DNA from 2 places in the Mycobacterium sp. C31M genome. Region 2 is predicted to be linked to the other one. Evidence: predicted binding sites of a transcription regulator. Region 2 holds the regulator's gene; the other holds the start of a gene.

Region 1 (15,875 bases), on a different contig from region 2:
TCCCCGTTCGCCGAGCGCTACGGCGTCATCGAACCGTAGGGCGCAGCATGGCCGCCACCATCAGGGCGGCCCCCACCCCGGTCAGCGCGCCGCCGAGGACGTCGGACACCCAGTGCGCGTGCAGATAGGTGCGACTGAACGCCATCAGCAGCACCCACAGCGCCCCGGCCACCACCACCGCCGCGCGTCGTACCAGCAGCATGGCGGCCACCGCCAACGTGGCGGCGTTGGCAACATGACCGGACGGAAACGAACCGAAATCGGTCAGCACGATGATCTCGTCGGGCCGGGGCCGGCCGAACAGATGCTTGAGCACCTGCACACACACGACGCTGAACGTGCCTGCGGCCATCAGATAGCCCGCGTCACGGCGTCGACCGGCCGCCAGCAGTGCCGCCGCGCACACCACCACCATGACGATGCCGCCGATGAAACCACCGCTGACATCGGTCGTCGCGGCGAGCACATCGAGCCACCGGCCGGCGACATGCTCGGCCAGGTATCGGTTCCACGCGGTATCACCGGCCAGCGGATGGTTACCGCGTGCGCTGATCGCCCAACCGAGGATGACGGCGCAGGTCAGCAGGGTGGTACCGAGGGCGAGGGTGCGTCGATCGGGGCGGTCCATGGCGGTGCCGGAAAACCCTGCCTGTCGTGGGGGACGAGGTCGGTGAACGTGACCTTGGGCTACCGTATAGGGCGATACCCCGTAGCTGGCAGAGCAACTTCCCCGACGGTGGAGCGCCTGTCCCGCGAGCCCGCAGGCTACGGGTTTCGGCATGACCTGCGCCGCAACTGCGCAGGCGTGCCTTCAGTGATGATGAACGACTGACTACAAAGGGGCTCTGTTTCATGACTCTGACCGCCGATGTCCGCAACGGCATCGATTACAAGGTCGCCGACCTCTCGCTGGCCGATTTCGGTCGCAAGGAGATCCGTCTCGCCGAGCACGAGATGCCCGGCCTGATGGAGCTTCGCCGTGAGTACCACGACGTGCAGCCGCTCAAGGGCGCGCGAATCTCCGGCTCGCTGCACATGACCGTGCAGACCGCTGTGCTGATCGAGACCCTGACGGCGCTCGGCGCCGAGGTCCGCTGGGCGTCCTGCAACATCTTCTCCACCCAGGACCACGCCGCCGCCGCGATCGTCGTCGGCCCCAACGGCACCGAGGAGGAGCCCAAGGGCACCCCGGTCTTCGCCTGGAAGGGCGAGACGCTGGAGGAGTACTGGTGGGCCGCCGAACAGATGCTGACCTGGCCGGGTGAGCCGGCCAACATGATCCTCGACGACGGTGGCGACGCCACCATGCTCGTGCTGCGCGGTGCGCAGTGGGAGAAGGCCGGCGTCGTGCCGCCCGCCGAGGAGAACGACTCGGCCGAGTGGAAGGTGTTCCTGGAGCTCGTCCGCAAGGGCTACGAGCAGAGCAAGGACAAGTGGACCAAGATCGCCGAGTCGGTCCAGGGTGTCACCGAGGAGACCACCACCGGCGTGCTGCGCCTGTATCAGTTCGCCGCTGCCGGTGAGCTGGCCTTCCCGGCCATCAACGTCAACGACTCGGTCACCAAGAGCAAGTTCGACAACAAGTACGGCACCCGGCACTCGCTGGTCGACGGCATCAACCGCGGCACCGACGCCCTCATCGGCGGCAAGAAGGTGCTGATCTGCGGCTACGGCGATGTGGGCAAGGGCTGCGCCGAGTCGCTGGCCGGCCAGGGTGCCCGTGTCCAGGTCACCGAGATCGACCCGATCAACGCGCTGCAGGCGCTGATGGACGGCTATGACGTGGTGACCGTCGAGCAGGCTATCGGCGATGCCGACATCGTCATCACCTCGACCGGCAACAAGGACATCATCACCCTCGATCACATGCGGGCGATGAAGGATCACTCGATCCTGGGCAACATCGGCCACTTCGACAACGAGATCGACATGGCCGCTCTGGAGCGCTCCGGTGCGGTACGCCTCAACATCAAGCCGCAGGTCGACGAGTGGACCTTCGGTGACTCGGGCAAGGCGATCATCGTGCTGTCCGAGGGTCGACTGCTCAACCTGGGCAACGCGACCGGCCACCCGTCGTTCGTGATGAGCAACAGCTTCTCCAACCAGGTCATCGCGCAGATCGAGCTGTGGACCAAGAACGACGAGTACGACAACGAGGTCTACCGCCTGGCCAAGCACCTCGACGAGAAGGTCGCCAAGATCCACGTCGAGGCCCTCGGTGGCACGCTGACCAAGCTGTCCAAGGATCAGGCCGAGTACATCGGCGTCGACGTCGAAGGTCCGTACAAGCCGGAGCACTACCGCTACTGAGCCGGTGCGCTTCACCCATATCGCTACAACAGTCGCCGCGACGGCCCTCTGCGCCGTCGCGGCGACTGGCTGTTCGGGGGGTGCACAGGAACCCGAGGCACCGCCCGCGCTCGAGGTTCGTCACGACGTCGCCGGGCTGACGGCGACCATTCCGGCGATCGGTATCCCGCAATCCGTCGTCTGGGTGCAGGCCGCGGACCCGTCCGGGGCGCGCTGGACCGATGCCGTCGTCCGGTTGGCCCCGGTCATCGTCGATGCCCTTGTCGCCCAGTTCACCCCCACCGAGAGCGGACGTGTGCCGCACGTCGCCGCGGAACTGCAACCCGAGGTGCCGATCGGGCCGTTCCTGTCCGGCGAACTTCTTGATGCCGGATTCTCGACCGATGTCACCAGTACTTATGCGTTCCTGGACCGCGGCAGTGCCACGCTCGTCCTGCAGGCCACCAGCGTCGACTGATCCGCGCCGGCTTGACACCGGGGTAACTGGTGTATGGTCGCCGAGTCGGGTGTGGCGCGGTGCCGGCAAATTCCGAAGCGGAGCATTACAACTCGGCGCCTGAACGATACGTGATGAATCCGTAGCCATTCGGCTACCCGTTTGTTACTGTCCGGTAGTGATTCGGGCCGGGGCGCTGTGTGTCGTGATGTCTTTCGGATTCGTCATCAGTTGTCTCGCAACTGGTTTGGTGCATGCCGACGACTGGTATCCGTACTACAACGAGGACGAGTACACCGAGTTCTACACACCACCGAATCCGTTGCCTGAGGTTCCGCCGGGGGAGTTGGTGCGCTCCGAACCGTCCCGATTGGTGATCGAGCCCTCCGGTCAGGTCGGCCGGATCAACGCCACCGGCACCCGCGTCATGTACCGCAGCACCGATGGCCGCGGGAATCCGAATGTGGTGACCGGTACCTACTTCGAGCCGTTCAACGCTTGGCCGGGGCAGGGGCCGCGGCCACTGATCGTGTTCGGTCCCGGCACTCAGGGTCAGGGTGATCAGTGCGCACCGTCGCGCCAGTTCAACCAGGGCATCCACTGGTCGCCGTACCTGGACATCATGGTCAACTACGAATCCGGGTTCGTGAACACCATGGTCAACCGTGGGTTCGCGGTCGTGATGACCGATTACGAGGGTCTGGGCACCATCGGTGTCACGCACACCTACGTCAACCGGCTCTCCCAGGGGCACGCCATGCTCGACGCGGCGCGGGCGGCCCGCAAACTGCCCGGCACTTCGCTGACACCCGATGGGCCGGTGGCGTTCTGGGGCTATTCGCAGGGCGGCGGGGCGTCGGCCTCGGCCGCCGAACTGGCCGACGCCTACGCGCCGGAACTCGACATCGTCGGCACCTACGCCGGCGCGCCGCCGGCCGATCTGGTCGACCTGATCCCGTACGCCGACGGCAGCGCGCTGGTCGGGGTGATCGGCTACGCGCTCAACAGCGTCATGCAGTCCTACCCGGAGGCCGCACCAAAGATCCGTGCGCTGCTCACCCCGCGCGGCATGGACTTCGTCGACAAGACCCGTGATCAGTGTGTCGGTGAGTCGGTCACCAAGTTCATGTTCCGGCACCTGCAGCCCTACTTCAATCATCCGATCCCGGAGTTGTTGACCGACCCGCAGTTCCGGGGCATCTTCGACCTGCAGAAGCTCGGCACGCTGAAACCCAATGCGCCCGTGCTGCTCAACAGCAACCGTTACGACCCGTTGGTGCCGTACGCGCCGGTGGTGCAATTGGGCAAGGACTGGTGTGCCAAGGGCAGCGATGTCGAGTTCCGGACCAACGAAGGCCCGCCGATCTTCAACAAGCTGGTGATCAACCATGCGCTGCCGATGGCGGTGGACGGCGAACCGGCCCTGCAGTGGATCGCCGACCGGTTCAACGGCCTGCCGACGCACCCGAACTGCGGCCGGTACTGACACCGGCGATTGGTGTGCTGACCGATCTTCCGGGTGAACTACGGTAAACCCGGGAGGGGGAACAGCATTGACAACGCCGTCCGATGACATCGCGGCCCGGGGATCGTACGCCCTGGCGCTGTACGAGCAGGGCCGTGCCGCCGAGGCGTTGACCTTCGCCTGGCAGACGGCCGGCGCGCATCCCGATTCGCCCCTGGCGCAATACACCTACGCCAGTCTGTTACGCGAATCCGGTCGCGAACGCGAGGCGCTGCCGGTCATCGACGCCGCGCTGCGGCTGCACCCGGGATCGGCGGACGGCTGGGTGCTGCGCGGCGATCTGCAGCAGGTGCTGGCCGGAGTCCGTGCCGCCGAGCCGGATTACCTGCGGGCCCTGCAGATCAATCCGAACCACGGTTTGGCCACCCACAATCTGGCGGTCAGCAGGCTGCGCTGGGGCACCAACACCGCGGCGCTGCGTGGCCTGACGCGGTCGGTACAACTCGATCCGGCGCTGGGGTCGACGGCGCTGGGCAACATCGTGCTGGCACTGACCCGCGTGCTGCGCCTGGCCACGGCGGCGGTGGTGTTCCCGGCGGTTGCCCTGATCGTCATGGCCGCGCTGCGCGAGAATGGGCAATCCACGTATACGGCAAGGGTTTTCGCGGTGGTGCTGACGGTGCCGCTGATCGTCGCGCTGATCTGGGTGGCGCGCGAGGTCCGGGCGTCTTGGCTGCGTGCGGTACTGCGGCACAAGCCGGTCCTCGGGCTGCGGCTGGGGTTCGTGTCTTTCGCGGTTCTGCTCGCGTCGGTCGCCGCCGCGGTGGGACCGGCGGTCGCAGTCGCCGGTCCGCTGCTGCTGTTGGGCCTGGTGACCTTGACCGTGCTCGGCTGGGTGTTCGGCGGATAGCGCGTCGGCTACGCTCGCCGCGTGCTCATCGTGATCGAGGGCCTCGACGGGGCCGGTAAGCGGACACTGACCGAAGGACTGCGCGCCGCGTTCGAGGCCGACGGCAAAACGGTGACGACGCTGGCGTTCCCCCGCTACGGTGCGTCGGTGCATGCGGACCTGGTCGCCGAGGCGCTGCACGGTGGGCACGGCGATCTGGCCGACTCGGTGTATGCGATGGCGACGCTGTTCGCCTTGGACCGGGCCGGTGCCGCCGCGGATATCGAACGCCTGACCGGAACCCGCGATGTGGTGATCCTGGACCGTTACGTCGCCTCCAACGCGGCCTACAGTGCGGCCCGGCTGGGTCAGGACATCGACGGTGACGTCGTGCGCTGGGTGTACGAGCTGGAGTTCGACCGATTCGGCTTGCCCAGGCCGGATTACCAACTGCTGCTCAATGTCTCGGTGGAGCTTGCCGATCAACGCGCCCGCTCACGGGCCGTTCAGGAGGCCGGCCGGGCGCGCGACGCCTACGAGCGTGACCGCGGGCTGCAGGAGCGGACCGCCGATGCGTACGCCGCACTGGCCGCGGCGAACTGGGCCGGCGAGTGGGTCGTGGTGGGCCCGGATGCCGACCCGACACAGCTCACCCGGGGTATGGGGTCGCGCTAGAACGCCCGGTCGGTCCGGCCGCCAGCCACGCCTGCACCAGGTCGTCGGCAGCGTCCGCAGGTGCGCGCAGCGATGTCAGCGTGGGATGTCCCGCGGCGAGCAGCGCGCTGTCGGTGCCCTCTTCGCGCGGATCGGCCACCTCCACCTCGGCCAGTCGCAGACCGCCGTCGCCGATCTCGTCCACGCGTGTCCGGACGGTGCCGCCGCGGGCCAGTCGGGCATGGCGCAACGGTGCGACCTCGTCTACCGGACGGTCGGGGACGTTGAGAGACAGCACGGTGCCGGCGGGCGCCTCACCGAGCAGTTGCAACGCTGGCCCCACCAACCCGGCCGCGGTGGTCCAATGGCGCTCGCCGGTGGGGTGCAGCGCGACATCGAGCGATACCGCCAGGGCGCGGATATCGTTGATCTGCGCAGTGAGCGCGGCACCCACCGTGCCCGAATGCAGCACCGCCCGACCGATGTTCGCGCCGTGGTTGATCCCGGACAGCACCACATGGGGCAGCGGGTCGAGCCAGCCGCCCAACGCGGCGGCCACGATATGCCCGGGCTGCGCGTGCACGGCCCAGGCCGGTACACGGTCGAGGCCGGGCAGCGTGCGCGGCTCGATGACGGTACGACCGTCGCGGCGCACTGCGCTCAGGGCGGCACTGGCACCGCTGGCCTGTTCGGCCGGGGCGGCGACGATCACCTCGAACCCGGCCGCGCACGCCGCCGCGGCGAGGGCGCGCAGTCCGGGGGAGTCGATCCCGTCGTCATTGGTCACCAGGGCGCGTGGCATCCGTTGTCCCTCCGTCATTTTCGTGGTAGGTCATTTCCACGCCTTCAACTCGACCCGTTCGGCCAGTGTCTGCACCGCCCTCGCGCCGCCGGTGCCCAGCCCGTGCCGCACCACGTTGAGGGCGCCGCACGCCGCGCCGATCTGCAGCGCCCGGCGTGGGGTGTCGCCGGCGGCCAGCGCGGCGACCATCCCGGCCGTCATGGAGTCCCCGGCGCCGGCCGGATCGGCCGGTTCCAGGCTCGGCATACAGATTTCGAGAACGTCGTCCTCGAGCAGGGCCAGCGCGGGCGCCGACCCGGAGCGCGACACCACGACGGTATCGGCACCCTCCTCGCGCAGTGTGTGCATGGCTTTCACCAGATCGCCGGCATCGTCGGAGGGTGCCCGCCCGTCGTCGAGCAGTTCTTCGTGGCTGACCTTGATCAGCTGCGGGCTGCCGGCCAGCACCGCTTCGAGTCGTTCCCCGGACAAGTCGGCTGCCACGTTGCACCCGTTGGCGCCCAGATCCGAGGACAGTCGCCGGTACAGATCGGCGGGCAGCGCCCGGTCCTCCTGCGGGCCGGACAGCAGGATCCGACCGTGGGTCAGTCCCTCGGTCAGCGTGAGCTCGTAGAGCGCGTCCAACTCGTGGCGATCCAGCGCGTTGCCGGCGGCCTCGGCGAGGATGTCGCGCTCGCCCTTGCGACGGTCGTGTACATAGGCGCCGTTGCGCGAACTGACCGGCACGGTCTTCACCTCGATACCGGCGGCGGGCAGCAGGTGGCTCAGGACGTCACCGGTCTCGCCGCCGACCGCGCAGCACAGCACCACCGGCACCCCGAGCGAGGACAGCATCCGGGACTGCCAGACGCCCTGGCCGCCGGCGTGGACGTGAACGTCGTCCTCACCGGCGCGGTCTTCGACGGTGACCGTCAACACCGGTAGCGGGGCGAAGATGACGACGGTGTCGGGGGAGCCCGCGGAGGGGTTGGCCTTCTTGGTCATGGAAGACGGTGTACCCATTCGCGGGCGGCCCGATGCCGACGCCGAGATCTCCCGCGCGATCCTCGAACCGATCCGCTGACCAACAGGGACGACTCCGCGTGGCACCCGGGTTTTATCGCCCTGTGGTGACACCATGGTCACCATGAGGCAACGGATCCTGGTCGTCGACGACGACCCGTCACTGGCCGAGATGCTCACCATCGTGCTTCGCAACGAGGGTTTTGACACCGCCGTCATCGGTGACGGCAGCCAGGCGCTCACCGCCGTGCGTGAGCTGCGCCCCGATCTGGTCCTGCTCGATCTCATGCTGCCCGGCATGAACGGGATCGACGTGTGCCGGGTGCTGCGGTCGGACTCGGGCGTGCCGATCGTCATGCTGACCGCCAAGACCGACACCGTCGACGTGGTGCTGGGCCTGGAGTCCGGCGCCGACGACTACGTGATGAAGCCGTTCAAGCCCAAGGAACTGGTGGCGCGGGTGCGCGCCCGGCTGCGTCGCAACGATGACGAGCCGGCCGAGATGCTGTCCATCCACGACATCGACATCGACGTGCCCGCCCACAAGGTCACCCGGCACGGTGAGCAGATCTCGTTGACGCCGTTGGAGTTCGACCTGTTGGTGGCGCTGGCCCGGAAACCTCGGCAGGTGTTTACTCGTGATGTGCTGCTCGAACAGGTGTGGGGCTACCGGCATCCCGCCGACACCCGTTTGGTGAACGTGCACGTCCAGCGGTTGCGGGCCAAGGTGGAGACCGACCCGGAGAACCCGCAGGTGGTGTTGACCGTTCGAGGAGTGGGATACAAGGCCGGACCGCCGTGATCGGTCGGCTCGCCGTCGTCGTGACCGGACCGCTGGCCGCCCCGCTCGGGGGACGGCAGCACCCGTGATCTTCGGCTCCAAACAGCGGGCCCGCGGCCGCTTCCGCGGCCCGTCCCCGTTGCTGCGCTGGCTGGGTGCGCTCGGTCGCGCCATCAGCTTCGCCTGGCGTCGTTCACTACAGCTGCGAGTGGTCTCGCTGACCCTGGGTCTGTCGCTGGCCGTCATCATGGTGCTCGGTTTCGTGCTGACCAGCCAGATCACCGACCGGATCCTAGAGGTGAAGGTCCGCGCCGCCACCGAGGAGATCGAGCGTGCCCGCGACACCGTCAGCGGCATCGTCGGTGGCGAGGAGACCCGCTCGCTGGACAGCAGCCTGCAATTGGCCCGCAACACCCTGATCGACCGCAAGGCCGACGCGGGCCCCGGCTTGGCCGGCGCTTACGACGCGGTGCTGGTGGTCCCCGGCGACGGGCCGCGCGCGGCCACCGCCGCCGGGCCCGTGCAGCAGATTCCCGAGGCGCTGCGCGATTTCGTCAAGGCCGGTCAGGTCAGCTACCAGTACGCCACGGTGCACACCGACGGGTTTTCCGGGCCCGCGCTGATCGTGGGCAGCCCCAGCGGATCATCCCGTTCGGCGGTCACCAATCTTGAGCTCTACCTGATCTTCCCGCTGAGCAACGAGGAATCCACCATCGCGTTGGTGCGCGGCACCATGGCCACCGGTGGCATCGTGCTGCTCGGTCTGCTCGCTGCCATCGCCCTGTTGGTCGCCCGTCAGATCGTGCTGCCGGTGCGGTCGGCCTCGCGGATCGCCGAACGGTTCGCCGAGGGGCATCTGACCGAACGGATGCCGGTCCGTGGTGAGGACGACATGGCCCGGCTGGCCGTGTCGTTCAACGATATGGCCGAGAGTCTGTCCCGGCAGATCACCCAGCTCGAAGAGTTCGGAAACCTGCAGCGCCGCTTCACCTCCGACGTCAGCCACGAATTGCGCACCCCGCTGACCACGGTGCGGATGGCCGCCGACCTGATCCACGACCATGCCGAGGATCTGGACCCGGCGCTGCGCCGCTCGACCGAACTGATGGTCAACGAGCTCGATCGTTTCGAGACCCTGCTGGCCGATCTGCTGGAGATCTCCCGGCACGACGCCGGTGTCGCCGAACTGGCCGTCGAGGCCGTCGATCTGCGCGCGACGGTGCAGAGCGCCCTGGACAACGTCGGGCATCTGGCGGCCGACGCCGCGGTGCAACTCGACGTCGACCTGCCGACCGAGGGTGTCATCGCCGAGGTCGATCCGCGCCGCGTGGAACGCATCCTGCGCAATCTGATCGCCAATGCCATCGACCATGCCGAGCGCAAACCCGTGGAGATCCGGATGGCCGCCGACGAGGACACCGTCGCGGTCACCGTCCGCGATCACGGGGTGGGTCTGCGTCCGGGCGAGGAGAAGCTGGTGTTCAGCCGGTTCTGGCGCTCGGACCCGTCGCGCGTCCGACGCTCCGGCGGTACCGGGCTGGGGCTGGCCATCAGCATCGAGGACGCTCGGCTGCACCAGGGCCGCTTGGAGGCCTGGGGTGAACCGGGCAAGGGTGCGTGTTTCCGGCTGACGCTGCCGCTGATACGCGGGCACAAGGTGACCACGAGTCCGCTGCCGCTGAAACCGATCCCCGCTCCCGCTGGGCGCCGCGACCGGGAATCGGAGGGCGTATGAGACGCGTCCTTGCTGCACTGTGCATCGCGTTGACGGCGGTGCTGGTGTTGGCCGGTTGTGCCGGGGTTCCCACCTCGTCGGCCCCGCAGGCGATCGGCACCGTGGATCGGCCCGCACCGCCGAGTCTGCCGACGCCGACGCCCGGGATGGAACCCGATATCCTGCTGCGCGAATTCCTCAAGGCCACCGCCGATCCTGCCAACCGGCATCTGGCAGCCCGGCAGTTCCTCACCGAATCCGCTTCGCGCAGTTGGGATGACGCGGGTAGCGCTCTGCTGATCGACCGGGTGGTGTTCACCGAGACCCGTCGACCTGACCGGGTGACGGTCAGCATGCAGGCCGACATCCTGGGCTCGCTGTCCGATGTCGGGGTGTTCGAGACCGCCGAGGGCGCGCTACCGGATCCGGGCCCGATCGAACTGATCAACACCTCCGGTGGATGGCGTATCGACAAGTTGCCCAACGGGGTCTTCCTGGACTGGCAGCAGTTCCAGCAGACCTACCGACGGCACACGCTGTATTTCACCGATCCGACCGGCAACACCGTGGTGCCCGATCCGCGTTATGTCGCGGTCGCCGATTCCGATCAGCTGGCCACCGAGTTGATGTCCAAGCTCATCACCGGGCCGCGTCCGGAGATGGCGCACACCGTCCGCAACCTGCTTGCCGCGCCGATGCGGCTGCGCGGGCCGGTGACGCGCGCCGACGGCAGTAAGACCGGGATCGGCCGCGGCTACGGCGGTGCGCGCATCGACCTGGAGAACCTGTCCACCACCGACCCGCACACCCGACAACTGCTTGCCGCACAGATCATCTGGACGCTGGCGCGCGCCGGGATCAACGGCCCGTATGTCATCAACGCCGACGGCGCGGCCCTGGACGACCGATTCGCCGAGGGCTGGGACACCGCCGATGTGGCGGCCAGCGATCCGGGCGCGGCCGACGGCGCAGGCGCCGGACTGCACGCCCTGGTCCGAGGCTCACTGGTCTACCTCGACGGACAGCGCGCGCCGCGGGTACCCGGCCCATTCGGGCAACTGCCCGATCAGGAGTCGGCGGCGCTTTCACGCACCGGGCAGGAGGTCGCCTCGGTGGTGGTCTTGCGTCGCGACGCCCCCGATATGGCTTCCTCGCTATGGATCGGACCCCTCGGCGGCGAGGCTGCCCAGGCGTTGGACGGACGGTCGCTGACCAGGCCGAGTTGGTCACTGGACGAGGCGATCTGGATCGTCGTCGACGGTGTCAACGTGGTACGCGTGCTGCAGGAAGCCGCATCCGGTCAACCCGCCCGTATCCCGGTCGACTCGACCGCGGTCACCACCAAGTACCCCGGCGCCATCGCCGAACTCCAGCTGTCCCGCGACGGCACCCGCGCCGCCATGGTGATCAACGGTCAGGTGATCCTGGCCGGGGTCGAGCAAACTCCGGGCGGCGGGTACGCGTTGACCTATCCTCGCCGGCTCGGTTTCGGTCTGCGCGACACGGCCGTGTCGCTGTCCTGGCGGACCGGCGACGATATCGTCGTCACCCGCACCAACGCCGCCAACCCGGTGTCCTATGTAAACCTCGACGGCGTGAATTCCGATGGGCCCAACGGCAATCTGGCCGTGCCGATGTCGGTGGTCGCGGCCAACCCGTCGACCGTGTACGTCGCCGACCGGCGCGGAATCCTGCAACTGTCCGGTTCGGCCGCCGACAACGACCTCACCTGGTCGGAGGTCCAGCCGCTGATGATCGCCGGCGCGGTCCCCGTACTGCCGGGCTAGTGCCCTGAGTCGCCGATCTCCCGCCCGTAGCCGTGTTGGCCACCAACGGAATTCGCGACAGGCCAGCGGCTCAGGACACCGTGGGCCCGCGTATCACTATGGAGTTTTCAAGGTGCCGTTGAGCTTTGGGTTATGCGGCAGTCGGTAGGTCTGTCATGGTGCGTCTGGCGTGGGATCGCAGATGATCGGGTTCGGGTCCTGTCGGGTCGTAGGGTGGGATGAACCAGGGGTGCCGATCGCGGCCGAGGTAGATCTGCCAGCCGCTGTGGTGGATCAGGGTGTGGTGCACCCGGCACAACAACACCCCGCCGTCCAGACAGGTCGTCCCGCCTTCACTCCACGGGACGATGTGGTGGGCATCGCACCACGACACCGGCCGACCACACCCGGGAAAAGCACACCCACCGTCGCGGATCCCCAACGCCTTCCGGATATGTGGCGGGAACAACCTTTCGCTGCGTCCTACGTCCAGCGGGACGCCGCTGTGGTCGACGAGCACCGTGCTCAGGGTGCTGTCACACGCAATCAGATCCGCGGTGGCCGCGCTGACCGGGCCGGTGAACCCGAGCGTGTCCACGGCGTCGTCTCCGAGCCGATTCGGCCGGATCAATGTGACGTGCGGCAGCACCCCACCGGACATCGGCCGATCCGAGTGCGACAGATAGGTCCGCAGGATCTGCCCGAACGCATCGGCACGCCGCCGCCCCGGTGGCCGCGGGTCCGGGGAGCCGTCCGGCAGCGGGACGGGTCGGGTCAACGGATCCGACGCCGCCATGAACTCTTCTAGGGTCAGCGCATCCAGATCCATGGTCACCGTCGAGCGGCCGTCGCCGCTCTTCACCACCGTCATGTCGTTGAGGTCGGCATCCTCGGCCACCGGCACCGCCCGATCCCCGGAAGGCTGTTTGACTGCCCGGTCGATGGCAATCGCGCGCGCCTTGTCCCTCACCTCCGCCAGGGTCGTCTTGACCATCAACTTCCTCACCACGCCCGCCCGATCCTCCGCAGACAACGCGACCCGACTGTGCACATGCGCGACCCCGAGCCCGACCGCATCGGCGAACTCGATCCCGACCCCGCCCAGCCGTTGCGCCCGCGTCAACGCCGGTAGATCCGGTACCGCACGCCCCACCCGTATAGCTCGTTGCGCGGCACCGGGTGCCATCCCGATCGACGTGAGCAGATCAGCACCGGATTTCAAACGCTTACGGGCCGGCACCCCCAACCGCTCGGCCGCGGCCACTGCGGACGCGATCACGAAGTCGAACAGATTGCGTCCGGTCACCGCGGCCACCAGCACCGACAACAACGACTGCTCATCCACCAGCCGCGGACACTCCAACAGATGGAACACCGTCCGCCCCAGATCATCGTCCGGAACAGCGGACGGTGTCAGGTCGTCGATCAACGCATTCAGAAAAGACTCCAGACAAGCGGCGTCCATCGCGGGACCCACCTTTCCCACCAGGCCATCACAGCCCGATCCAGACAGCACAGCCCAACCAGCCCCGAAGGGTACGGTCGAACCTTGTCGACGACCACGTCGCCGGCGCGTGCTCACCGAAGCGGGAGCAACAGCAATTCGAACTTGTGTTCGAAGCTACGCTTGAACGTCCATCCTGGCAAGGGAAATGCTTAAGAATATTCTGAGCGTTTCGATGGTCAGCGAACACCGAAGCGAAACCCGCGCACCAGGGTCGTGACCCCGCGCGCGGGTCGCCCGGGGGTCCGAGATTGAAGAACACATGTGATTGGCTTGGCCGATGCACCCATGGACCGAACGACGTGTCGCCACGAACGGGGTCACGCTGCGGGTGCTCGAAGCGGGTGAGCCGGGGGCGCCGGTCGTCGTGCTGGCACACGGCTTCCCCGAATTGGGCTATTCGTGGCGGCACCAGATTCCGGTGCTCGCCGAGGCCGGCTATCACGTCGTCGCGCCCGATCGGCGCGGCTACGGCGGCTCGTCCCGACCGTCGGCGATCGAGGACTACGACATCACCAAGCTCACGGGAGACATCGCCGGCCTGCTCGACGCGGTCGGCGCGAGCCGCGCAGTAACGTTGGGACATGACTGGGGATCGGTGGTGGCCACGAGCTTTGCGCTGCTGTACCCGGACCGCGTCTCCGGCTGCGTGAGCCTCAGCGTGCCGCCGGCGCCACGCACACCCGCGCCGCCGACCGAGATGTGGCGCAACGCCTTTGGCGACAACTTCTCTACCTGCAGTACTTCCAGGAGCCGGGCCCGGCCGATGCCGAACTCGACGGTGGCCCCGCACGCACCCTTCGCCGGTTGTTCGGCGGGATGAAGTCGGTCGCCGGCGAGAACATCTTCCTGCAGATGGCGACGCCGGGGCCGGTGGGTTTCATCGACCGGCTGCCGGAGCCGGACGGCAGGCCCGCGTGGTTGTCCCAGGAGGCCGAGGACCGGTATGTCGCCGAGTTCACCGCGGGCGGTTTCACCGGACCGCTGAATTGGTACCGCAACTTCGATCGCAACTGGGAGCTGACGGCCGCCACACCGGCGGCGACCATCGCGGTGCCGACACTGTTCATCGGCGGCGCCGACGATCCCGCGCTGGCGCTCTCACCGCGGGATCGGGTGCGCGACTTGGTGTCCGGGCCGTACCGGGAGGTGTTGATCGACGATGCCGGACATTGGGTGCAGCAGGAGAAGCCGGCCGAGGTCAACGCCGCTCTGACCGAATTCCTGGGAGAACTGAAAGCACAGAAGAACTAACCCCGCTGCGCCGCCCGCTGCTGCGCGACGAACCGGATCGACATGCGCTGCAACAACCCCGGCGCAAACCGGGCGAATCGCCACGCCGTGCGGGCTTGCCGTGGCCACACCAATAACGCCTTGTTGCGTTCGATGGCGCGCAGGGTATCGGCGGCCAGCTCGTCGGCGGAGGCGAACGTCGTGTTGCGCTGGCCCATCCGGTAGAAGTCGCGGCCGACGAACCCACCGACGGACCCCTTGTCCAAAATCGGGGTCTCGACGGCGGTGGGGCAGATCGCCAGCACCCCGACCCCGCGACCGGCGGCCTCCGACCGCAGCGCCAGCGACAGCCCGACGACGGCGTGCTTGGTCATCACATAACTGGTGATCTGGCCTGCCGCGGCCAGGCCTGCCATGGACGCGGTGTTCACGATGTGCCCGTGCCCCTGACGGACCATCAACGGGTAGGCAGCCGCCACCCCGTGCACGACACCTCGGATGTTGATGTCGATGATCGAGTTCCACTGATCCAGGGTCAGCAGTTCGGTGTCCCCACCCCAGGTGATGCCGGCGTTGTTCACCATCAGATCCAGCCGCCCGGCGCGGGCCACCACGTCATCGACACAGGTCTGCACCGCCGCGGCGTCGGTGACATCGAGCCGGGCCCACCGCGCACCGAGCGGTTCGGCGGTGCTCCGCGCCGCGGCCTCGTCGATATCGGTGCACACCACCTCGGCACCGGCGGCGGCCAGTGCCCGGCACAGCGCCGCCCCGATACCCGACCCGGCGCCGGTGACGATCGCATGCTTGCTCGTGAACATGTCGAAAGCCTAACGGTAATGGCAACAGTCCAGGGCGGTGTCGGACCCCGCGCCGACACTGGCCGCATGCTGCTGGATCTGATGCTGCCCGTCGAATGCGGCGGCTGCGGCGCCCCGTCGACACGGTGGTGTCCCACCTGCGACGTCGAACTACGGGTCCGTGCCACCGCGCCGCGGGTGGTGACCCCGCGGCTGGATCCCGGCGTGCCGGTGCTGTCCCTGGGCCGCTACGCCGCCGGCCGACGGCTCGCGATCATCGCGATGAAGGAGCGCGGGCGCACCGACCTGAGCGCGCCGCTGGGTGCGGCACTCGGTATCGGCCTGGACCGCCTGCTGACCTGGGGCCTGGTCGACACACCGCTGACGGTGGTGCCGGCCCCGACCCGGCGGCTGGCCGCCCGCCGGCGCGGTGGTGATCCGGTGACCCGGATGGCGACGCGGGCGGCGGCGGACCTACCCGACGTCACGGTGGTGCGGGCGCTGCGGCTGACCGGCTTC
Region 2 (15,875 bases):
ATGTCGTCACCGAGTACGGGATCGCGCAGCTGCCGGAACTGTTGGTGGTCAACAAGATCGACGCCGCCGGTGATCTGGCGCTGGCTCAGCTGCGCCGGGCGCTACCCGATGCGGTGTTCGTCTCGGCGCATACCGGCGAGGGTCTGGACCAGTTGCGGACCCGGATGGCGCAGCTCGTCGAACCGACCGATGCGTTCATCGATGTGACCTTGCCCTATGACCGCGGCGACCTGGTCGCCCGGGTGCATGCCGAGGGTCGTGTCGAAACCACCGAGCACACCGAGCAGGGCACCAGAATCGCTGCGCGCGTGCCGGTTCCGCTGGCCGCGGCGCTGCGCGACTTCAGCAACTGGTAACTACACGAGCAGGCGCACCGTCCGCGGAATCCCCCGCGGTTCACGTGGTCGATGCGCCTGCCCGCGGGTCAGGCCGCCGCGGCGTCGGTATCGGACGACGGCGCGGCGGTGTCGTCGTCGGTGTCGGTGTCATCGGAGTCGGACTGTGGTTCGGCGGTTTCCGGTTCGTCCTCGGTGACGGGCTCGGTCTCGTCGATCACCTCGACGGTGGTCTCCTCGTTGTCTTCTTCTGTGTCTTCGGTCGCCCGCACCGGTGCTGCCGATTCGGTGTGCCGCTTGCGTGACAGTTCCAGTACCTGCGCCCCGGTCGGGCCGCGCAGCAGGGTGGGACGGTCGCGGGGTGTGTCCTCGGACTCGGCCGCGGGTTCTGGCTCGGACGTGGCGGCGGTGACGGTCGTGGGTGGCTCGGAGACAGGTTGTGGTGCGGCCGGTTTCCTGCCGAACGCGTTCTGCACACCCTCGTCGATCGCGGCGACGACATCCTTGGCGAAGGTGACCGGATTGATCCGCGGGATCAGCCGGAACGGCGCGGGCACACCGTAACTCAGTGAGCGGTCGTAGCCGGTTTCGATGAGCACCCGCAGCAGCGGGGATACCAGTTCGACGATCGGCTTGATCAGGAATTCGGTCTTGGTGAACGAGGCGAACTCCAGGAACGGCCGCACGATCGGCAGTGTCTTGGTGTCGATGGTGACATAGCGGGTGTCGCCGTACTCGTCCCAGTTGTCCGGATCGGCGATCTCGGCGGCCAGCTCCTCGGGGGTGTAGTCATCGGGCAGTTCGCCGACATCGCTGTTCTCGTTGGGGGCCAGATAGGTGCCGTGCACGTACCAGAATCCGGCGATCGCGTTGAGCACGGCCAGGCCGTTGAGCGGGTACAGCGGGAAGTCGGCGACTCCGTCGTAGCGGAACGCGATATCGGTGGCGCAGATGTGATCGCAGGTATCGGTCGGTGCGGGCAGACCGAAGGTGGCATCCAGGATCGGGACGTGCCCAAGGAATGCCAGCCGCTCGAACAGCCCGCCGTTGGGTCGGTTGGAGTTGCCGATCATCACGAACGACAGATAGTTCTGATCCTTGGGCAGGCCGGCCAGGTTGCGCTTCTGCCGGCTGACGATGTTCCCGCCCTGCGAGTAGCCCATCAGGACCACCGGGGTGTTCGGCGGATTCTGCGCCAGGGTGTTGACCAGCGCGGAGTTCAGCCCGGTCAGTCCCTTGCCGGTCGACACATCCCATTTGTCGCCGGTCAGCCCGCCCCAGCCGGGCAGCGGGATCGGCCAGAACTGGGCCGGATAGTCGATGCCCTGCAGGGTGCAGTCCTCGGCCGCGGTGCAGGCCGGGTTGAACGGAGCGATGTAGTAGTCGCGGGCGTTCTCCAGGTAGCCGCCGACGATGTTGGCATTCGGGGTTCCGGTGCCCGGGACGATGAGCGCGGTCGCGGCCAGTGCGACCGCCAACGACAGCGTCGAGGCCGCTGTGAGGACCACCGCCAGCAAAACCGACACCACCGCACAGATGGATCGTCTCGCGATTCGCATCTACTCACCCCCGGTCGGCCGGCGCCAATCGGATCGTTGCACTCAAGGGCCGTGACCGGGTCGTAAACAGCCGGATTGAAAGTAGAATCTAATTCTAATAAAGTCGATCGCGACGAAGGGAGCAACACATGGGCCTGCGCGGCGAAGCGGCCATCGTCGGGTTTCACGAGTTGCCCGCGACCCGGAAGCCGACCGGGACGCCGGAGTTCATCCTCGAACAGTGGGCGCGGTTGGCAGCGGCCGCCGCGGCCGATGCCGGTATCTCGGTCGACCAGGTGGACGGCCTGATCACCTGCGGCGTGGCCGAATCCCAATTGTTCGTACCGTCGACCGTCGTCGAATACCTCGGCCTGAACGTCAATTACGCCGAACTCGTCGACCTCGGCGGCGCCTCCGGGGCCGCGATGGTGTGGCGGGCGGCGGCGGCCATCGAACTGGGTATCTGTCAGGCGGTGTTGTGCGCCATCCCGGCCAACTATCTGACGCCCATGTCGGCGCAGCGGCCCTACGATCCCGGTGACGCCCTGTATTTCGGTGCCTCCAGCTTCCGGTTCGGGTCGCCGCAGGCCGAGTTCGAGATCCCCTACGGCTACCTCGGCCAGAACGGGCCCTATGCCCAGGTGGCCCAGATGTACGCCGCCGCATACGGATACGACGAGACGGCGATGGCCAAGATCGTCGTCGACCAACGGGCCAACGCCAACCACACCCCGGGCGCGGTGTTCAAGGACAAGCCGCTGACCATCGCCGATGTGCTGGACAGCCCGATCATCGCCTCGCCGTTGCACATGCTGGAGATCGTGATGCCGTGCATGGGCGGCTCGGCGGTGCTGATCACCAACGCTGAGCTCGCCCGCAAGAGCCGGCACCGCCCGGTCTGGATCAAGGGCTTCGGCGAACGGGTGCCCTACAAGTCGCCGGTGTACGCCGCCGACCCGCTGCAGACCCCGATGATCAAGGTCGCCGACACCGCCTTCGGGATGGCCGGGGTGACACCCGCCGATATGGACATGGTGTCGATCTATGACTGCTACACCATCACCGCGCTGCTGACGTTGGAGGACGCCGGATTCTGCGAGAAGGGCAAGGGGATGCAGTTCGTCACCGACCACGACCTGACCTTCCGCGGCGACTTCCCGATGAACACCGCCGGCGGTCAGCTCGGGTACGGCCAGCCCGGTAATGCCGGTGGGCTGCACCATGTCTGCGACGCCACCCGCCAGCTGATGGGCCGCGCGGCGGCCACCCAGATCGCCGAGTGCCACCGCGCCTTCGTCTCGGGCAACGGTGGTGTGCTCAGCGAGCAGGAAGCACTCGTCTTGGAGGGCGACTAGATGACCACCGCGATGCAGGGGCCGCTCGCTCGACCATTGCCCCTGCCCACACCCACCTCGGCGCCGTTCTGGGACGGCCTGCGCCGCCACGAGATCTGGGTCCAGTTCTCGCCGTCGCTGGACGCCTACGTCTTCTACCCGCGGGTGCTGGCGCCGGGCACGCTGGCCGACGATCTGCAGTGGCGCCAGATCTCCGGGGCGGCGACCCTGGTCAGCTTCGCCGTCGCACAACGGCCCGTCGCACCCCAGTTCGCCGATGCCGTACCGCATCTGCTCGGCGTCGTGCAGTGGACCGAAGGCCCGCGACTGGCCACCGAACTGGTCGGCGTGGATCCCGCGCGGTTGCGCATCGGCATGCCGATGACACCCGTGTTCACCGAACCCGCCGAATCCGATATCACCCTGCTGCATTACACCGCGGCGGACTAGGAGACTCCCGTGGCCTTGGCCCTCACCGACGAACAGGCCCAGCTGGCCGAGGCGATGACCGGATTCGCCGCCCGGCACGGCGGTTTGGAACTCACCCGTGCGCAGTTCGATTCGCTGGCTGCCGGTACCCTGCCCGGCTTCTGGGCCGCGCTGGTATCGCACGGCCTGCACGCGGTGCATCTGCCCGAACAGGTCGGTGGCCAGGGCGGTGGCACCGCCGACGTGGCCTGTGTGCTCGATGCGGCCGGTTACGGCCTGCTGCCGGGACCGCTGCTGCCGACCGTGATCGCCGGGGTCGTGGTCGCCGACGACCCGGACCGGCCCGCGGCGCGGGAGCTGCTGGCGGCCATTGTCGACGGCGAACCGGCGGCGGTGCTGTTACCGGCCGATGGGCTGCTGCGGGCGCACGCCGATGCCGACGGATGGCGCCTCACCGGCACCGCCGGCCCGCAGCTCGGCATCGCCGCGGCCACCCGGGTGATCGTTAGCGCGGAAACCGATACCGGTCAACCACTCTGGTGTGTCCTGCGCACCGATGCACCGGGCGTCTCGACGCACGCCGACGCACCCACCGACCTGACCCGCGATGTCGGCACGCTGACCTGCGACGGTGCGCGGGTCCATGTCGCGGCCGTGCTGGCCGACATCGACCCCGTCCGTGCACAGTGTCATGCCATCGGATTGATGGCGGCCGAGGCCGCCGGCATCGCGCGCTGGTGTGTCGACAATGTCGTCGCCTACCTGAAGGTCCGCGAACAGTTCGGCCGACCGATCGGATCCTTCCAGGCGTTGCAGCACAAGGCCGCCATGCTGTTCATCAACTCCGAACTCGCGGCCGCCGCGGCGTGGGATGCGGTGCGCGGCGCCGAGCAGTCGCCTGCCCAGCATCGGATCGCGGCAGCGGGCGCGGCCATCACCGCGATCGGCCGGCTCCCCGAACTCGTGGTCGACGCGCTGACCATGTTCGGTGCCATCGGCTACACCTGGGAACACGACCTGCACCTGTACTGGAAGCGGTCGATCAGCCTGGCCGCGGCGGCCGGGAACGTCACGCAGTGGTGCCACACCCTCGGTGAAACTGACTGGCCACCAAGAGATTTCGCCATCGAACTGGCCGAGGTCGAGGAGGAGTTCCGGGCCTCGGTGGCGGCCGAGCTGGACGCCGCGGCCCTGCTGGGCAACGAAGCGCCGGGCCGGCAGAATCCCGACTACGACGAATACTGGACCGGCCCGCAACGCAGTGCTCTGGCCGACGCCGGGCTGGTGGCGCCTTATCTGTCCGCGCCGTGGGGCCTGGATGCGACACCGGCACAACAGCTCATCATCGACGAGGAATTCGGCAAGCGCGCCCACCTGGTACGGCCGTCGCTGGGCATCGCCCAATGGATCCTGCCCACCGTGCTCATCGCCGGGACCGATGCCCAGCGCGACCGGTTCGCCGTCCCGACCCTGCGCGGCGAGATCGGCTGGTGCCAGCTGTTCTCCGAGCCGGGCGCCGGTTCGGATCTGGCCGCACTGGCCACGCGGGCCACCAAGGTCGACGGGGGCTGGCGGATCAACGGCCAGAAGGTCTGGACCTCCTCGGCGCAGCGTGCCGATTGGGGGGCGCTGCTGGCCAGAACGGACCCAAACGCTGCAAAACATAAAGGCATCGGTTACTTCCTGGTCGACATGGACACCCCGGGGATCACGGTCCGGCCGCTGCGCACCGCCAGCGGTGACGAACACTTCAACGAGGTGTTCTTCGACGATGTGTTCGTGCCCGACGACATGCTGGTGGGGGAGCCGACCGCGGGTTGGTCGCATGCACTGGCGACGATGGCAAACGAACGGGTCGCCATCGGTGCATATGCCAAGCTGGACAAGGAAAGTGAACTGCGCGCACTGGCCTGCCAGGGTGACCCGGCGGTGCGCCAGGCGCTCGGGCAGGTGCGCGCGGCCACCAACGCGATCGGTGCGCTGGCCGTCCGGGACACGCTGCGTCGGCTGGCCGGGCACGGACCGGGGCCGGCGTCCAGTGTCGGCAAGGTGGGCACCGCGCTGCTGGTGCGCAAGGTGACCGCCGACGCGCTGGCCTTCAGCGGGCGGGCCGCCATGGTCGGCGGTGGTGCGCAACCCGCGGTCGCCGACAGCCTGATGATGCCCGCCGAGGTGATCGGTGGTGGCACCATCGAGATCCAGCTCAACATCATCGCCACCATGATCCTCGGTCTGCCCCGATCGTGACGGAGACCCTGCCCGGTTACAAGCAGGCCCGGCGCACCCAGATCGTCACCGCAGCAATGGATCTGCTGAAGGCCCACGATTACGAGCAGATCCAGATGCGCGATGTGGCCGAGGCCGCCCACGTGGCACTCGGGACGCTGTACCGCTATTTCAGCTCCAAGGAGCATGTCTACGCGGCCGTGCTGATGGAATGGGCGCAACCGGTGTTCGCCGACGCCGCCGCCGACGCCCCGCCCACCGAGACACGGGTGCGCGAGAAGATGCGCGGCGTGATCGCCAGCTTCGAACGGTGGCCGGGCTTCTTCAAGGTGTGCATGCTGCTGCAGAACACGACCGACGACAACGCGCGGGCCCTGATGGACCAGTTCGCCACGGTGGCACAGCGCACGCTGGCCACCGATTTCGCGGCACTCGGCGAACAGGAGTCGGCCGATACCGCGCTCATGGTCTGGGGGATCATCTCCACCATGCTGTCGGGATCGATCCGCGGTGACTTCTTGATGGCCGACAGCTACCGGGTGGTCGACGCCTTCGTCGACCTGATTGCGCCCCGGCTGCCCCGCGGGGCGAGCGAAGCGACGGGGGAGGGCCAGGACTAACGGATCACCGGAGGCTCATGGGCCGTCACCGCCGGGACCTCCCCGGCGAACAGTTCCACCTGCACCAGCACATGGGCACCCGTGCACCCGCGCGCCAGCGACGAGGTTCCGACATCCTCGGTGAGAACGTTCGGATTGCCGTGCACGCACAGCGAATCCGGGTCGGTGGGGTCCAGTGGGTCATACCAGGCGCCGGTGGACAGTTGGACCACCCGGCGGCGGACACCGCTATCGGTCACCACACCGGCCAGGCAGGCACCGCGGTCGTTGAACACCCGCACCACATCACCATCGGTCAGGCCGCGCTCGGCGGCATCCTCGGGGTGCATCCGGATCGGTTCGCGCCCGGACACTTTGGACTTCTGACTGGTCGCCCCGGTGTCGAGCTGGCTGTGCAAGCGGCTCGCCGGTTGATTGGCGAGCAAGTGCAGCGGGTAGGTCGCCGCGCGCTGCCCGCCGAGCCATTCGGTGGGTTCGAACCACGCGGGGTGACCGACACAGTCGGAGTAGCCGAACCCGTCGATATCGGCGGAGAAGATCTCGATGCGCCCACTCGGGGTGTTCAGCCGGTGGGTGTAGGGATCGCTGCGGTAGTCGGCCAGCAGCGTCAGCCCGGCCTCGGTCGGTAGCCGCAGCCGGCCGTCGGCCCAGAACTGGTCGAACGACGGCACCTCGAAATCCAATCCTGCCGACCACTTTTCGTACATGTGCACCAGCCACTGCCGGGCCGTGCGCCCCTCGGTGAACTGCTCGCCGATACCGAGCCGGTCGGCCAGCGCGGCGAAGGTCGTGTAATCGTCGCGGGACTGTGCGTACGGTGCGGCCAGCGCGGGCATCGCGACCAGCAGCGGGTCGTTCTTGGAGCCGGAGTAGTCGTCACGCTCGTAGGCGGTGGTCGACGGCACCACGATATCGGCGTGTTTGGCCATCGCCGTCCAGTACGGATCGTGCACGACGATGGTGTCCGGTCTGGCCAGCGCGCGGCGCAACCGCGGAATGTTCTGGTGGTGGTGGAACGGGTTGCCGCCGGCCCAGTAGACCAGCCGGATATCCGGGTAGGTGAGTCGGCGGCCGTTGTAGTCGAACTGCTCGCCGGGATGCAGCAGCATATCGCTGACCGCGGCCACCGGGATGAAGGTGCGCACCGGGTTGGCGCCCTGCGGCAGCACCGGCAGCGAATGGCGCAGCGGGGCCAGCCCCGGCTCGTTCATGGAGCCGTAACCGTGCCCGAAACCGCCTCCGGCAAGCCCGATCTGGCCGAGCATCGCGGCCAGCGTCAGACCCATCCACGGGGCCTGTTCGCCGTGTCGGGTCCGCTGCAACGACCAGCTGACCGTCACCAGCGTGCGGCCGGCGGCCATCCGCCGGGCCAGCGCGGTGATGTCCTCGGCCGCCAGCCCGCTGATGTCGGCTGCCCACTGCGCCGATTTGGGGACCCCGTCGTCGACGCCGAGTAGATAACGCTCGAACCGCGGATAGCCGATGCAGTATTCGTCGAGGAAGGCCCGGTCGGCCAGCCCCTCGGTGGCCAGCACGTGCGCCAACCCCAGCATGATGGCCACATCGGTGCCCGGAATCGGCGCATGCCAGTCGTGTTCGCCGTCGACGTCGTCGCGCAACGGGGAGAACGAGATGATGTGGCCGCCCCGGTCGCGCAGGCCCCGCAGCGCGGCCCGCGCCGGATGTGCCGATGTGCCACCGTGATTGATCCCGGTGTTCTTCAACGCCAGCCCGCCGAAGCACACCAGCAGGTCGGTGTGCTCGACGATGACATCCCAGGCCGTGGAGCGTTTGAACAGGTCGTCATGGGTGCCCACGACCCGGGGCATGATCACCCCGGTGGCGCCCAGGCTGTAGGAGTGCCGGGAGAAGGTGTAGCCGCCGAGCAGTTTGAGGAATCGGTGCACCTGGCTCTGGGCGTGGTGGAAGCGGCCGGCGCTGGCCCACCCGTAGGACCCGCCGTAGATGGCCTCGTTGCCGTGCGTGTCGACGACCCGGCGTAACTCGTCGGCCAGCCGCTGCGTCAGTTCCTCCCAGGACACCGCGACGAACTCGTCGGCGCCGCGCGCATCGCTGGGGCCGGGGCCGTCGCGCAACCAGCCGACGCGGATCGCGGGACCGGTGATCCGGGACCGGTGTCGTAGTGAGCCGGGCAGGTTGTCCAGCAGTGGGGAGGGATCGACATCCCCGGGCGCAGGTGTCACCGACTTGATGTCTCCGGCAGCGATATCGGCGGTGAAGGCGCCCCAGTGGGCGAGGCTGCTGCGGGACACCCCGTCAATCCTAGGGCCGCCGCCGCGGGCTTCGACCAACCATCCGGTTGGTATATGTTGGGCGCCAACACCCTCAACCAGTACCGGAGGTCACATATGGGCGCCGTCAAGTTCGACCGCACACTGTTCGAGCCCGAGCACGACCTGTTCCGCGAGTCCTACCGAGCGTTCCTGGACCGGCACGCCGCGCCGTACCAGGAGGAGTGGGAGAAGGCCAAGATCGTCGACCGCGAGGTCTGGCGGGAAGCCGGCAAGCAGGGCTTTCTGGGGATGGCCGTGCCCGAGGAGTACGGCGGTGGCGGCAACCCGGACTTCCGCTACAACGTCGTCATCACCGAGGAGACCTCGGCGGGCCGGCACAGCGGGCTGGGTTTCACCTTGCAGAACGATGTCATCGCGCCGTACCTGATCGAGCTCGCCAACGAGGAACAGAAGCAGCGTTGGCTGCCCGGATTCTGCAGTGGCGAATTGATCACGGCGATCGCAATGACCGAGCCCGGCACCGGCAGCGACCTGCAGGGCATCAAGGCCCGCGCGGTGCGCGACGGTGACCACTACGTCCTGAACGGTTCGAAGACGTTCATCACCAACGGCATTCACGCCGACCTGGTGATCGTGGTCGCCTGCACCGACCCCGACAAGGGTGCGCAGGGCTTCTCGCTGCTGGTCGTCGAGCGCGGGATGGCGGGCTTCGAGCGTGGCCGCCACCTCGACAAGATCGGCCTGGACGCGCAGGACACCGCGGAGCTGTCCTTCACCGATGTCCGGGTGCCGGTGGAGAACCTGCTCGGTCAGGAGGGCATGGGCTTCCTGTACCTGATGCAGAACCTGCCCCAGGAGCGCATCAGCATCGCGGTGATGGCGGCGGCCGCGATGGAATCGGCGCTCGAGCAGACCCTGCAGTACACCAAGGAGCGCAAGGCGTTCGGCAAACCGATCGGCAGCTTCCAGAACAGCCGGTTCACCCTCGCCGAGCTGGCGACCGAGACGACCGCGATCCGGATCATGGTCGACGAGTTCATCCGACTGCACCTGGATCGCAAGCTCACCGTCGAGCAGGCCGCGATGGCCAAGTGGTTCAGCACCGAGGCCCAGGTGCGGCTGGTGGACCGCTGCCTGCAACTTCACGGCGGCTATGGCTACATGCGGGAATACCCGATCGCGAGGGCGTTCCTGGACTCCCGGATCCAGACGATCTACGGCGGGACGACCGAGATCATGAAGGAGATCATCGGCCGCAGCCTGGGTGTGTGACCGCGATTGTCGGGTTCCACTTAGGCTTTCGGGGGTACGACACGCCGTCGGTGCAGGTGGCGATATCCCACGAGTTCGCGCTCGGCTGACGCAGAGTTGACGAACACGATACTTTCGTGGGGTTTTGCACAACTTCGGGGAGGACCGAATGACCAGGCAGCGAACCCGGCTGGGCAACCTTGCCGGACGGGCAGCCGCCCTGCTGGTGGGTGCCGGGCTGATGGCCGCGACGGTGCTGGTCGCGCCGCCGGCCGGCGCAGAACCGGAAGCTGATGCCGACGCGGCGATCACCGCGGCATGGGAAACCGTCGGTGGTGGCCCCGCCGGACCGTTGGGACCCAAGGACGGTGGCGTCTACCCGGCCGGCGACGGCTTTGGGCAGAACTTCGCCGGCGGCAAGATCTTCTTCACCCCGGAGACCGGCGCGCACATCGTGACCGGCGCCATCCTGGAGAAGTACGAGTCCCTGGGCGGTCCCGCCGACAGCGACCTGGGCTTCCCGACCATCGACGAGGGACCCGGGCGCGCCGCCAACAGCCGCAACGTCACCTTCAACGCACCCGACAGCCCGGTCATCTTCTGGACCCCGGACACCGGTGCCCGGGTAGTCCGCGGCGCGATCAACAGCGCCTGGGACGCCGTGGGCGGCTCGGCCGGTGTCCTGGGTGTGCCCAGCGATGACGAGACCACCAACGGCGATGTCGTCGCGCAGAAGTTCACCGGCGGCGAGATCTCCTGGGATCGCAAGACCCGCACCTTCACCACCACTCCGCCCGAGCTGGCCGGCCAGCTGGGTGCGGTCGAAGTGCCCTCGGATGCCACCTCGGCGATCGCCGCGGCGCGTCGGGCCGCCGGTGGCGCGCTCGGCCCGCTGGGTGCCGAGGAGGGCGCGCAGTACGCGATCGGCGCCGACGGTGTCGGGCAGAACTACACCGGCGGCAAGATCTTCTACAGCCCGGCCACCGGCGCCAATGTGGTGACCGGTCAGGTGCTGGCCAAGTACGAGAGTGTCGGCGGCCCCACCGGTGACCTCGGGTTCCCCACCGCGAGTGAGGGTGACGGCGGGCTGGCCCCGCAGAGCGCGGTGGTGCCGTTCGCCGCCGAGGACAAGCCGGTCATCTTCTGGACCCCTGATTTCGGCGCGGTGATCGTCCGCGGCGCGATGAACGCGGCCTGGGACAAGCTCGGCGGCGCGACCGGTGAACTCGGCGCGCCCAAGACCGATCAGACCGACAACGGCGGTGTCATCACTCAGCAGTTCAGTGGCGGCTCGATCTCCTGGGACAAGGCCGCCAACAGATTCAGCACCGAGCCCGCCGGGCTGCAGTCGCAGCTGGCCGGCCTGGAGGTGCCCGGCGCGGACGCGCCGCAGGCACCCGCCGAGTCCCCGGAAGCCGCACCGGCCGCCGATGGCGACAAGTGGTACACCTGGCGCTGGTGGTGGTTGCTCGGCCTGATCCCGCTGCTGGGTCTGATCGCCGTGATCGCCGTCGCGGTGCTGCGTAACCGGCGGCCACGCGAAGACGATCACCTCGACGAACCGTATGACCGCGGCTACGGCGGCTACGAGGACCGGTACGAGAGCCGGGAGGACGAGTTCCATACCGGACCCGCCAACGACTACGTCCAGCCCAGTCAGTGGGCGTCGGTGCCCGCGGACAGCGAGACCCCGCCATATGCCAAGCGCACGGCGGAGGCCGGTCTGGCCCCGGCCGAGGACGTCGTCGACGAGCCCGACGACTTCGACCGGGATGTCGACGATGCCGACGAGCATGAGTACGAATACGGCGCCGACGACCGCTTCGGCGACGAACTGGAGACCCCGGATATCGCGGCCGAACCGCCGGCCGACTTGCCATTGTTCGACGATGACGCCATCGACACCGCGCCGACCCGGATCGAGTCGCTGCCGTTCGAGTCCGCACTTGAGGAGCCGGTGCTCGCGGAGCCCGAACCGGAGCCGCGGCTGGAGCAGCCGACGGCGGTGATGGACGTCCCGAGCGGGCGACACGCCGCTGCCTCATCAGATGACGAGGCCGACGACGCCGGCTGGACCTCCATGCGGCTGGCCACCACCGACCGGTACCGGGCGCCCGAGGGCTATCCGGTCAAGGCCGATACCAAGACCGGCCTGTACTGGGCGCCGGGCAGCCGTGGCTACCGCGACACCGAGGCCGAGATCTGGTTCGCCAGTGAGGAATTCGCACAGGCGAACGGGTTCATCCGGGCAGACTGATCAGACCTTGCGGATGACGGTGACGACCTTGCCCAGGATGACGGCGTCGTTCCCGTCGATCGGGTCGAACGCCGGGTTGTGCGGCATCAGCCACACCTGACCACGGGTCCGCTTGAAGGTCTTCACGGTGGCCTCACCGTCGATCATTGCGGCGACGATATCGCCGTTGTCGGCGACGTTCTGCTGCCGGACGACCACCCAGTCGCCATCGCAGATCGCCGCGTCGATCATCGACTCGCCGACCACCTTGAGCAGGAACAGCGAACCCTCGCCGACCAACTCGCGGGGCAGCGGGAAGACGTCCTCGACGGCCTCCTCGGCCAGGATGGGTCCGCCGGCCGCGATCCGGCCGAGCACCGGTACGAACGTCGGCTCGGGCAGGCTGTCGGAGCCCGCCACATCCGTAGCCACGATGGGTGTGACGTTGTCGTCGGCCCCGCGGACGTCCACCGCGCGCGGGCGGTTGGGGTCGCGGCGCAGGTAGCCCTTTTTCTCCAGGGTGCGCAACTGGTGCGCCACCGATGACGTCGAGGTCAACCCGACGGCGTCGCCGATCTCCCGGATGCTCGGTGGATAACCGCGAGTGGTGACCGAGGTACGGATGACCTCGAGAATGGTGCGCTGACGCTCGGTCAGACCGGAGCGTGCCTCAGGGGTGTTGGTGCTGTCGCTCATATGGCCGAATGTAGTCGCCACGCCCGAGATAATCAAACATGTGTTCGAGGCGTGTCGTGGCTCAGCGGCGGCGCGGTATCCCCGTCGACCACAGCGCCCAGGCGATCGGCACCGGCTGGAAGAACAATCGCAAGGCCAGCGAGAAGTAGGTCAGGCGGTCCGGCAGCACCCGGTAGGCGAAGCGGATGGCCCGGTAGATGCGCTGAAGCTCGCGCTCCTCGTCCGCGCTCCAGGTGACACCGAGTTTGGCGCGCAGCCGCGGGTCGAGCAGCCCGATCACCGACAGATAGTTCAGCCGCAGGCCGGGTCGCAGGGCCCGGCGCGCCACCGGATGCAGCACCCGGGGCGCCGACGGCGGCAGTTCCACCTTGCCGGTTTTCATCTCCTCGATCAGCTGACGGGCCTGCGGAGTGGCTTCCAGCCGGTCGACCCATGATTCGAAGTAGGCGTCCATCTCGGCGGGGGTGTTCGGGTAGTCGCGCATCGGCATGTGCAACAGCCGGGGCCAGTCTGCGGTTGTCGCGCAGCAGTTCCACCTTCTCGGCAACGGCCTCGGTGCCGCCGTAGGTCCAGCGCAGCACCGAGTCCACCGACCGGATCGCGCGACCGCCCGGATCGCGCGACCGCCCGGATCGCCGTGGAAGGCGGCCGAACAGGCGCCGGCGATCGAGGAGCTGTTGCGGTCGGTCGCCATGGCCGCGCCCGAGACCCGGCTCATCCGCCATCTGGCCGAGCGGCCCGACCATGTACGCACATTCGACAACATCTCCGGGTTGAACGCCACCCTGCTGGCGATGGCCACCCTGCACATGGGCCACTACCGGGACCGGTATCGCGACGACCTCAGCGCCAGGGCGCTGGCCTGGCTGTTCTACAACATGGCTGTGGCGACCACACTGCGCTATATCGAGAGCGACGATCCGATCAGTCTCGACGAGCTGCGGCGCGGCCTGAGGTTCGCCTCCACCGGTCTGCTGGCCGGCGGCCGCGGCTGATCAGCGCTTGCCGCCGGGAATCCGGTCGGCGATCCAGCCGAGGCGGGCGACCGTACTCTCCAGCGGGTCGATGACCTCGGCCAACCGTTGGATGGTGGGCAGCCGCTGGGAGATCAGGCCCGCCTCGGCGGCGATCTTCTCGGCGTGCACGTCGATGCCGTGCGCCGATTCGCTGAGCCCGGTGATCTGGGTGGCGATGGTCTCAGCATGCCGGTTGATGCCGGCGGCGCTCTCGCTGAGTGCGGCGATGTTCTCCGCGATGAACTGGGCCGAGCGGCGTAGTTCGGAGATGTCCTCCAGGGCCTGAATGGCCAGCGCGATCAGTGCGCGCGGCGAACGCCTGGTCCGGCCGGTGGTCGTCATGGGGTCATTCAACACGTCGGCCGCGCTCACTTGTCGGTGGTCGCCGCTATCGTTTCGCAACAGTTCGATCACGTGTTCTATTCATCGAACAGATGATCGATTAGTATTTCGAACATAGAAGCGAACGTTACTCACCGGGAGGTAAGGCACATGACGATTCTCGAGGCACGAAGCGATGTGCGCGGCCGTTCGGCTGTCCGGCCGCAGGAGTTGGAGCGCCGCCCGGCGGCGGCCGCCGAGGTATGGCCGCTGCCGCGCGATGTCGTGGTGCGAAGGCGTCGCCGGCCGCAGACCCGTCGGCCCGGTGGTGGCGCGGTCGGGTATCGCGGTACCGGTGTGCTGATGTCGCGCGCATCGCACCGTCGCCGGCCCATCACACCCGTCGCGACAGTGTTGTTGGCGCTGCTCGCCGGTGGTTTCACGCTCTGGCTGGGGCTGGTGGCCCAGGTCGGCGCCCCCGCCGCCGAGCAGCAGGTCCAGATGCCGACCCGGCTGTCGGTCGTCGAGGTGCAGACGGGGGAGACGCTGCAGAGCATCGCGGCCCGGGTGGCGCCCGATGTGCCCGCCGACTCGGTGGTGCAGCGCATCCGTGAGCTCAACAAGCTCGACACCGCCGCGGTGCGGGTGGGTCAGACCCTGATCGCACCCATCGGCTGAGGCCGTGCTCATCGGCACGGGAGTGCGACGGCCCCGGATCGTGCAGGTACGCTCGGAAGCGTCAAATCTGGGCCACCTGTGGTACGGCGAAGGAGCGGTGATGCACTGTCCGTTCTGTCGTCATCCGGACTCGCGTGTCGTCGATTCCCGCGAGACCGACGAAGGTCAGGCCATCCGGCGTCGACGTTCCTGCCCCGAGTGTGGGCGGCGGTTCACCACTGTGGAGACCGCGGTGTTGGCTGTGGTCAAGCGCAGCGGTGTCACTGAGCCCTTCAGCAGGGAAAAGGTCATCAAAGGCGTGCGGCGTGCCTGCCAGGGGCGCGATGTCGACGATGACGCACTCAATCTGCTCGCCCAGCAGGTCGAGGACGCGGTGCGGGCCGCGGGCTCTCCCGAAATCCCTAGCAACGAGGTCGGACTGGCCATTCTGGGCCCGCTGCGCGATCTCGACGAGGTGGCCTATCTGCGGTTCGCCTCGGTGTACCGGTCGTTCTCGTCGGCCGACGATTTTGAACGCGAGATCGAGGCGCTGCGCGCCCATCGTCGCGTCGGCACCTCCGGCTGACCGTTCAGTCGATCTGCCGGACACCGTCCTCGATGACGCGACCGGCCACCTTCACCCAGCCCGCCGGATCCCACCAGGTGCGGATCTCGGAGCCCTTGCCCTGCGTTATCAGCAGGTCACGGCTCAGATAGTCGGTCATCCGCACCGCCGCTGCGCCGGTGGCCTCGTCCTCGGCGATCCCCAGGTGCGGGGCGAACATTCGCGATCGCAGCGCACCCGCCGCACGATCGGTCCAGGCCCACACGTAGTGCTCGATGTCGTCGCCGTAATCGGCCGGATCGGCGGCGAGCACCTGCTCGGCCGAATCGAGGTCGTAGACCGCCAACTCGGGCGCCCACTCCGACCGCGCACTGATCGCGGTGAACTCGTCGTCGA

What was found. The regulator LexA, encoded in region 2, represses DNA repair genes until DNA is damaged. The targets are predictions, from matches to a motif close to CGAACANNTGTTCG.
Region 1: a site for LexA is predicted at 13,424-13,437, ahead of ACLBYA_RS15690 (DUF222 domain-containing protein). Genes of this name have one in related genera too.

Annotation. Positions count from the first base shown of each region.
Region 1 covers NZ_JBKFAX010000009.1:171,451-187,325, forward strand. Annotated here, with positions in the region: gene alkX (TetR family transcriptional regulator AlkX) at 1-39, shown strand, start outside; gene ACLBYA_RS15635 (phosphatase PAP2 family protein) at 26-628, opposite strand; gene ahcY (adenosylhomocysteinase) at 853-2,310, shown strand; gene ACLBYA_RS15645 (hypothetical protein) at 2,315-2,767, shown strand; gene ACLBYA_RS15650 (lipase family protein) at 2,955-4,232, shown strand; gene ACLBYA_RS15655 (tetratricopeptide repeat protein) at 4,300-5,121, shown strand; gene ACLBYA_RS15660 (dTMP kinase) at 5,143-5,775, shown strand; gene surE (5'/3'-nucleotidase SurE) at 5,750-6,556, opposite strand; gene ACLBYA_RS15670 (1-phosphofructokinase family hexose kinase) at 6,587-7,540, opposite strand; gene mtrA (two-component system response regulator MtrA) at 7,674-8,360, shown strand; gene mtrB (MtrAB system histidine kinase MtrB) at 8,425-10,074, shown strand; gene lpqB (MtrAB system accessory lipoprotein LpqB) at 10,071-11,840, shown strand; gene ACLBYA_RS15690 (DUF222 domain-containing protein) at 11,971-13,284, opposite strand; partial or broken gene ACLBYA_RS15695 (alpha/beta fold hydrolase) at 13,604-14,577, shown strand; gene ACLBYA_RS15700 (SDR family NAD(P)-dependent oxidoreductase) at 14,574-15,377, opposite strand; gene ACLBYA_RS15705 (ComF family protein) at 15,447-15,875, shown strand, end outside.
Region 2 covers NZ_JBKFAX010000010.1:100,561-116,435, forward strand. Annotated here, with positions in the region: gene hflX (GTPase HflX) at 1-356, shown strand, start outside; gene ACLBYA_RS16615 (PE-PPE domain-containing protein) at 425-1,894, opposite strand; gene ACLBYA_RS16620 (thiolase family protein) at 2,023-3,228, shown strand; gene ACLBYA_RS16625 (Zn-ribbon domain-containing OB-fold protein) at 3,229-3,657, shown strand; gene ACLBYA_RS16630 (acyl-CoA dehydrogenase) at 3,667-5,883, shown strand; gene ACLBYA_RS16635 (TetR/AcrR family transcriptional regulator) at 5,880-6,482, shown strand; gene ACLBYA_RS16640 (molybdopterin-dependent oxidoreductase) at 6,479-8,755, opposite strand; gene ACLBYA_RS16645 (acyl-CoA dehydrogenase family protein) at 8,852-10,009, shown strand; gene ACLBYA_RS16650 (LGFP repeat-containing protein) at 10,158-12,245, shown strand; gene lexA (transcriptional repressor LexA) at 12,246-12,920, opposite strand; gene ACLBYA_RS16660 (oxygenase MpaB family protein) at 12,982-13,410, opposite strand; gene ACLBYA_RS16665 (TetR/AcrR family transcriptional regulator) at 13,409-13,915, shown strand; gene ACLBYA_RS16670 (hypothetical protein) at 13,916-14,278, opposite strand; gene ACLBYA_RS16675 (LysM peptidoglycan-binding domain-containing protein) at 14,429-14,935, shown strand; gene nrdR (transcriptional regulator NrdR) at 15,036-15,500, shown strand; gene ACLBYA_RS16685 (PhzF family phenazine biosynthesis protein) at 15,505-15,875, opposite strand, start outside.